DNA from 3 places in the Ralstonia pickettii genome. Region 3 is predicted to be linked to each of the others. Evidence: predicted binding sites of a transcription regulator. Region 3 holds the regulator's gene; each other region holds the start of a gene.
What was found. The regulator FliA, encoded in region 3, starts transcription of late flagellar genes. The targets are predictions, from matches to a motif close to CTAAAGTTTNNNNNNNNNNNGCCGNTA.
Positions count from the first base shown of each region.

Region 1: a site for FliA is predicted at 1,038-1,064, ahead of flgM (flagellar biosynthesis anti-sigma factor FlgM). Genes of this name have one in related genera too.
Region 2: a site for FliA is predicted at 1,388-1,414, ahead of fliD (flagellar filament capping protein FliD). Genes of this name have one in related genera too.

Region 1 covers NZ_CP104382.1:1,254,125-1,256,391, reverse strand. Annotated here, with positions in the region: gene N5B55_RS22380 (flagella synthesis protein FlgN) at 98-559, opposite strand; gene flgM (flagellar biosynthesis anti-sigma factor FlgM) at 681-1,001, opposite strand; gene flgA (flagellar basal body P-ring formation chaperone FlgA) at 1,124-1,987, opposite strand.
Region 2 covers NZ_CP104382.1:767,734-770,000, reverse strand. Annotated here, with positions in the region: gene fliD (flagellar filament capping protein FliD) at 1-1,345, opposite strand, end outside; gene uvrA (excinuclease ABC subunit UvrA) at 1,541-2,267, opposite strand, start outside.
Region 3 covers NZ_CP104382.1:394,025-396,291, reverse strand. Annotated here, with positions in the region: gene N5B55_RS18540 (MBL fold metallo-hydrolase) at 1-449, shown strand, start outside; gene N5B55_RS18535 (RNA polymerase sigma factor FliA) at 518-1,279, opposite strand; gene N5B55_RS18530 (MinD/ParA family ATP-binding protein) at 1,288-2,070, opposite strand; gene flhF (flagellar biosynthesis protein FlhF) at 2,084-2,267, opposite strand, start outside.

The sequences.
Region 1 (2,267 bases), 670 kb from region 3:
CATAGCAGGATCAGACGGCAGCAGCTAGCCCCACTTCACGCCCATTGACGTGGGCGTAAAGCGCGGCTTTTGTGCTCAAAAGATGGGTTCTGGTGGCTTATTGCGCGACCACCGAGAAGCGCGGCATCGACAGCGGCTGTTTGCCGTCACGGCCGTAGGGCGTGCCGCCGCCGTTGTTTGCGGCATGCAGGACAGACAGTGCGTTCTGCGTGGCGCGCAGGCGCAGGTCGATCAGGGTGCCGTTGTCGATGTTGCGCTGGCGCAGCAGGCGGGCCAAGGCCAGGTTCTCGTCGAACAGGCGGCTGGCGTTTTCGTCGGTGCGCAGGTATTTGACCAGCCCGTACGGATCGGCCCCGCCATGCTGGGCCCACCACAGGCGGCGGTCGCGGTCGGCCTCGCCCAGGGCGGCGAGCTGTTTTTGCTTGGTCTGGGTGATGCGTTCGAGCTCGACCATGTCGCCATCGCGCAACGCCTGCGCTTCAGCATCCAGGGTGAGCGTGGCGGCGCGCAGCAGTTCCTGCTCGTCGGCAAGGGTGCGGATCAGCAGTGTGTTGTCCATGTTGACTACCTTCGGCTTGGGAGCTTGGGCAGCCGCCGGCCGGCACACCGCCCCGCCGCGATCAGTCCGAATGGACCGGCGGCGTCAGAAAATACAGGGGACGGTCGACGGGAAACGCCCGTCAGACCTTCTTGGAGCGCGTAGAGAGCAGCGATTGCGCGTCGGAAAGCGCCGCATCGGCAATCTTGCCGGCGTCCATCTTCAGCGTGCCGTTCTGAATGGCACTGCGGATCTGCTCGACGCGCGCGGCGTCGAAGTCGCCGCTGCCCACTTGGCGCGAGACTTGTTGGACCGACAGCGACGGCGAATCGCCAGTGTGGCGCGTGGTGCCCGAAGCCGTCGTGGTGGCCGGGGACGAGCCGGTGGCGCGCGTCGACCCGGACGCAGCGTCCTTGGTCGGCGCAACGGCCGGCGTGTTGTTCACGATATGGTTGATTTTCACGGGTGTCTCCGAAGAGCGCGTTCATCCTAACACCCATATCGGCCAACCCCGGCCCAAACTTTAGCGGCAGGTATCGATTACGCATCACAGCAGGAAAGTGATCCGCCGTTATCAATTTGATCCTAAAACTGGATCGCCACGACGCCGGCGGACTGTGCGATGCCCGAGACGACATTGCCGTTGGCGGTGCGCACCTGGGCCACTTGGCCCACCGCGGCCTGGTTCAAGGCCCGACCGTCGCTGCTGACCTGGAAGCCACCGCCCTCGGCGATGAGCTTGACGGTCTGGCCGGCCTGCACCGCCATCGGCAGGCGCAGGCTTTCCGCGCGCAGCGGCTGGTTGGCGGCCACACCCGTGAGCAGTACACGCCCCACGACATCGGCCGGCTGCTGCACGACTGAAGCCGGCAGCGTCGACAAATCGCCCGTGCGGGCTTCCAGATCGCTCATATCGAGCGTCTTGCCCGGCGGCAGCTGGTGCGACGCAACGTAATACGTCCCCGTAATCTGGATCGTGGCCGGCACCCAGGCCGCCCAGGCATGCGGCGAACGGCAGCGCACGCCTACTTGTATACGGCCGCGCAGGCGGTTGGCCGCGGGCAGCATCAGGTCGATCTGATCGCAAGGCTGGTTGGCCACGCGTGCATCCACGGGGCCAACTTCCACCGAAGCATGTGGCGCACCCGTCTCATTCGTGCCGCCCAAGATGTCGAGTTGGGACTGCAGCTGTTGCTGAATCTGCATCTGAATGGCGTTCGGGCCCTGGATGGTGGTGGGCTGCGGGGCCGGCTGCACAACTGCAGCCTGGGCCGGCGGATAGCCGACGCGCACCATGCCTTGAGCGTGCGCCAGGATCGGATGAACGACGCTGGCCAGCAGGCCCAGCGCCAGGATCAGCAACAGCTTGCGCTGGCGCGCGGCCAGCGGCATGGCCGTGGCGGCTGATCGGATCGGGTGGTGCGCGCTGCGTGCAAACCGCGTGGACATGGACAGCCCCTTCATCAAAAGTCCGGTGAAGTGTAGCCACGCGTGCGCGAGGGCCAAATGCGGAAATGTCGGCCAATCCCCCCCTTATTCGAACGAATGGTGTTGCACACCCGCCCCTAGACTTTGCAACGTGGTGAAGTCCCTGGCGTTGCGCGGTTCCTGGCCGTGCAGCCTGCCTCCGGTAGATGGCGAGTTGCCCATTCAGCCAGAGACCGGATTCGCAGACAGGCCTTTTCCATTGAGGCTGCATGACGGCAACTCAGCATGACAAGCGGTTCAG
Region 2 (2,267 bases), 370 kb from region 3:
TCTGGATGGTCGTGTTAGCGGCCGCCGAGCCCTTGAGCGAGCCCTGCGTCGCCAGTTGAGTGACGTTGACGGCATAACTGCCGGCTTGCGTGGTCGTTGAAAACGACGCGACCTTCAGCAGCGAATCCGTTGTCACGCCGGTGCCGGCAAATACGGCCGCCACCTGGCTGGGCGATTTCTTTAGGGCCGCGGACAGCTTGGGGTCGTCAATCGACAGCGTCCCTTCCTTGTCCATCGTTACGCCGATGCTGCCAAGCGACTGGAACGCGCCGTTGCCGATGCCCTGGCCCAGCACGTCGGTCAGCTGGTTGATCATCGCCTTGGTGCTGACGTCGCCGGCCAGCGCGCCGTTGTTGGCGGCGTTCGCGGTATCGAATTTGGTCAACGCGTTGAGCTGGATGCGCAGCGCGTTGTACGCCTTGACGAAGTTCAGCACCGATTGGCTGGCCTGGCCCGCGTCGCTGCCCACCGTCACGGTCGTGCTGCCGGTCTTGGCGAGCGTGAACGACGTGCCGTCCACCACATCCGTCAGTGTGTTGGTGGCGCTTTGCACGCTGATGCCGTTGACAGTGGCAAGCGCGTTGCGGCCTGTGGCCACCTCGGTCATGTTCTGCGTGCCGCTCGGGTCGTGGCTCAACAGGGATTGCAGAGCCGGGTCGCCCGACACGGAAATCTTCATCTCCGAATTGGCGCCGCCCGCAGTGGACGTCAGCACCAGCCGATAAGGCGAGCTGCTGCCGTCGTTGACGATGCTGGCCGAGACGCCCAGGTTGGCGCTATTGATGGCGTCGCGGATGCCGGCGAGCGTATTGTTCGATGGGTCGATGGTGATCGAGCCGCCGGCCTGGTTGCCGTTCTGCGTGAACGCGGCGCCCGTGTATTTGCCATTGGCAAAGCTGCCGCCCGAGACGCTCCCAAACGAGAAGGTGAGGGTGGTGGGCGTGCCGCCGCCAATGGGCGTCTTGCTGGACGCCTGCCCGGCGGCCGATAGCACCTGCGCCTGCGCAAGCTGCGTCACGTTGATTTGGTACGTGCCAGCCGGCGCCGTATTGGACAGCGAAGCCGTGAGGATCGACGTGTCGTGCCCGCTGGCCTTGTTTCCGGTGAATGTGTCCGGGTTGTTCAGGGCCGCCATCGCGGTCTGGAAGGTCGACAGCGCGCTTTTGAGCGAGCCGACTGCCGACAGTTGCGTCTGAAAGGCCTTTTGCTGCGTCTGCCGCAGCGTCATGCCCTTGCTTTCCGCCTGGATCAGCTTCGTGACAAGGGTGTTGACGTCGATGTTCGTCCCGATGCCCGGAATCGAGATCGGCGGAACGTAGTTGTTGCTCGTGGACGAGGTGGCCATGGTCGGACGCGCGCAAACGCTTTCTTCACAATCTCCACAATGTGACGGCAGCGAGGCGCGCTTCTTTAGGGCAAACCCTGCTCGGACAGGCTTTGCGCACCGGTTTGCTCAGGAAAGCGAAAGGATTGCTGGCGCCACATCACCGCGAGCGCCTCGCCGACGGTCTCCACCGGTGCGGAGACCGCCGCGGCCACGCTAGACCGTCTCGCCTTCCTTGCTCGGATCGACCTGCTTGCCGCGCGCCAGCACCGGCACCAACGCGGCGCCAGTATGGCTGGCCGGCACGCGCGTCAACGCCTCCGGCCCGCAAGCCGCGACGATCGTGCCGCCTTCGTCGCCGCCTTCGGGGCCGAGATCGAGGATCCAGTCCGCCTCGGCAATCACGTCGAGGTCGTGCTCGATCACGATCACGCTGTGGCCGCCGTCCGCCAGCCGATGCAGCACGCGAATGAGCTTGGCCACGTCGGCCATGTGCAGACCCACGGTCGGCTCGTCCAGGACGTACAGCGTGTGGGGCGGCTTCTGGCCGCGACGCGTCACGTCATCGCGCACCTTGGACAGTTCGGTGACGAGCTTGATGCGCTGCGCCTCGCCCCCGGACAGCGTGGGCGAGGGCTGGCCGAGCGTCAGGTAGCCGAGGCCGACGTCCTTCATCAACTGCAGCGGATGGGCAATGCTGTTCATCGCACCAAAGAATTCGACCGCTTCGTCGATCTCCATGGTCAGCACATCGCCGATGTTCTTGCCGCGCCAGGTGACGGCAAGCGTCTCGGCATTGAAGCGCTGGCCGTGGCACACGTCGCAGCCGACCTTCACGTCGGGCAGGAAGCTCATGGCGATGGTGCGCACGCCCTGGCCTTCACAGGCGGGGCAGCGGCCGTCGCCGGTGTTGAACGAGAAGCGCGAGGCGGTGTAGCCGCGT
Region 3 (2,267 bases):
GGGCGCTACTGCATCCGCACCTGCGCTTCTGGTTCTCGGGCGATCTGGGGTATTCGCAAGACACGCGCGACATCGGTACGCGCTTCGGCCACTTCGATGTGGCGGCCATTGCCGTGGGCGCCTACGAGCCGCGCTGGTTCATGAAGGCGCAGCACATCGACCCGGCGGAAGCCGTGCAGGTCATGCAAGACATCGGCGCACGGCAGGCCGTGGGCATTCATTGGGGCACGTTCGAGCTGACGGACGAAGCGCTGGACCAGCCCATCACCGACCTGGCCCACGCGCTGAAGGCCGCCAACGTGCCCGCCGAGCGCTTCCTTCTCTTCAAGCACGGCGAGACCCGCGTGTGGGATGCCGCCGCGTCGCGGCTCGTGACCGACGTGCCCGAAGTAACCGACGTGCCGAAAGAAAAAGCGCGGCCGCGAGATGACTCGCTGGCCGCGCAGTAAGAAACTGGCAGGTCAGGCACAGACCCGGCGTCGCTCGCCATTGGCGGCGGCGCTCGGGTGATATCGGATCAGGTCGGCGTCGGCAGCCACGCACGATCGCGCAGCCGCGAGCGGATGCGGGCAATCGCCTGGCTATGGATCTGACACACGCGCGATTCCGATACGCCCATCACGGCGCCGATTTCACGCAGGTTCAGATCCTGCTCGTAGTAGAGGCTCATCATGAGCTTTTCGCGCTCGGGCAGTGCCTCGATGGCGGCGACCACCGATTCGCGCAGGTCGTGGTCCAGCAGTTGGTCCAGCGGCGTGGCGTCGTTCTCGGGCGCACGGTTCTCGATGAAGGCGTCGGCGTCTTCGCGATCGAAATCTTCGTAATACAGCAGCTGGCTGCCTTGCAGGTCGACCAGCTGCTTCTGGTATTCGGCCAGCGACATGCCCAGCGCTGCGGCAATCTCGGTTTCGGTGGGCGCGCGGCCCTTCTGCTGCTGGAGCTTCTGGATTGCCTGCTCGATCGTGCGCGCGTTGCGGCGCAGGCCGCGCGGCAGCCAATCCGAGCCGCGCAGTTCGTCCAGGATCGCGCCGCGGATACGCTGGGCCGCGTAGAACTCGAACTGCACACCCTGCGTTTCCTCATAGCGCGACAGCGCGTCGAGCAAGCCCATCATGCCGGCCTGGATCAGGTCGTCCAGCTCAACGCTGGCCGGCAGCTTGACCATCATCTGGTTGGCAATGCGACGCACGAGCGGTGCGTACGTGGCCATCTCGTCGGACTTGGTCTTGCGACCGGTTGCGGTGTACATATCCATGCCTGCCTTTGACGCTTCGTTCATGCTGCGCCTCAATAAACCAATTCGGCCGCGCGTGCGGTGGCGCCGGGTGTCGCTGTCGATGCCGACATTGACGTTGCTTGCGCCGATTCATCTGCCGGCTCCTGAGCCGGTGCCCGCGCCGACATGACCACCCGTGACGGCGCACTGCCATCACCGGCTTGGGCCTCGGCGCTGGCCCAGCTCAACATTTCTTCGGCAAGCTGGCGGAAGGCCATGGCCGAAGGCGATGCGGGAAACGCACTCGCCACGGGCTTGCCGAGCGAGAGCGCGAGTTCTACGTGCCGGTCCTCGGGGAGGTAGCCGGCGAAATCGATCCGGGTGTTCAGGTACTGGCCCACGGTGTTGGCCAGGTTGCCGAACACGCGCACGGCGGAATCCACCGAATGCGCGCCGCACACCACGGTGCGGATGCCGGCGCCGCCTTGCAGCACGGCGGTTTTCTTGAGCAGCGTGTAAGCGCTCTTGATGCCTTCCGGACCATCCGAGAAGGTCAGCAGCACGTCGTCGCACGCTTCGGCCACGGTGCCCAGCGCCCGCGTGCCGAAATGCGCTGCCACGAGGGTCACATCCGCCGTCTCGTCGTGCTCCTCAAGCACACCGGCCATGGCCAGCACGGTCTGCGCGCTCACCACAGCGGTATCGCGGCCCATGCCGGACAGCGCGATGCGCAGGTTGTCGACAAAGTCATCGACCTGCTCTTCCGCGCCGATCACGAGCACGCGGCGGGCAGCGGCATGACCGAGCATGCGCCGCAGCCCTGCGGCTTGATCCTTGGCGAATGGCGTCGTCATGGTCGCCCCCTTGTCAGGCGAAATCGAAAGCGGCCAGGCCGGGTTCGCGGTTGCCTGCGTTGCGTGACACCGCACCCTGGGCCACGAGCAGCGATTCGTCCGAATCCAGCGTGAACGACGACTGCTCCGCACCGGCCCGGAACGAGCGGTGGATGAGCAGCTTCTTGTTCGGCACCGCGATGTCTTCCGGCACTCGC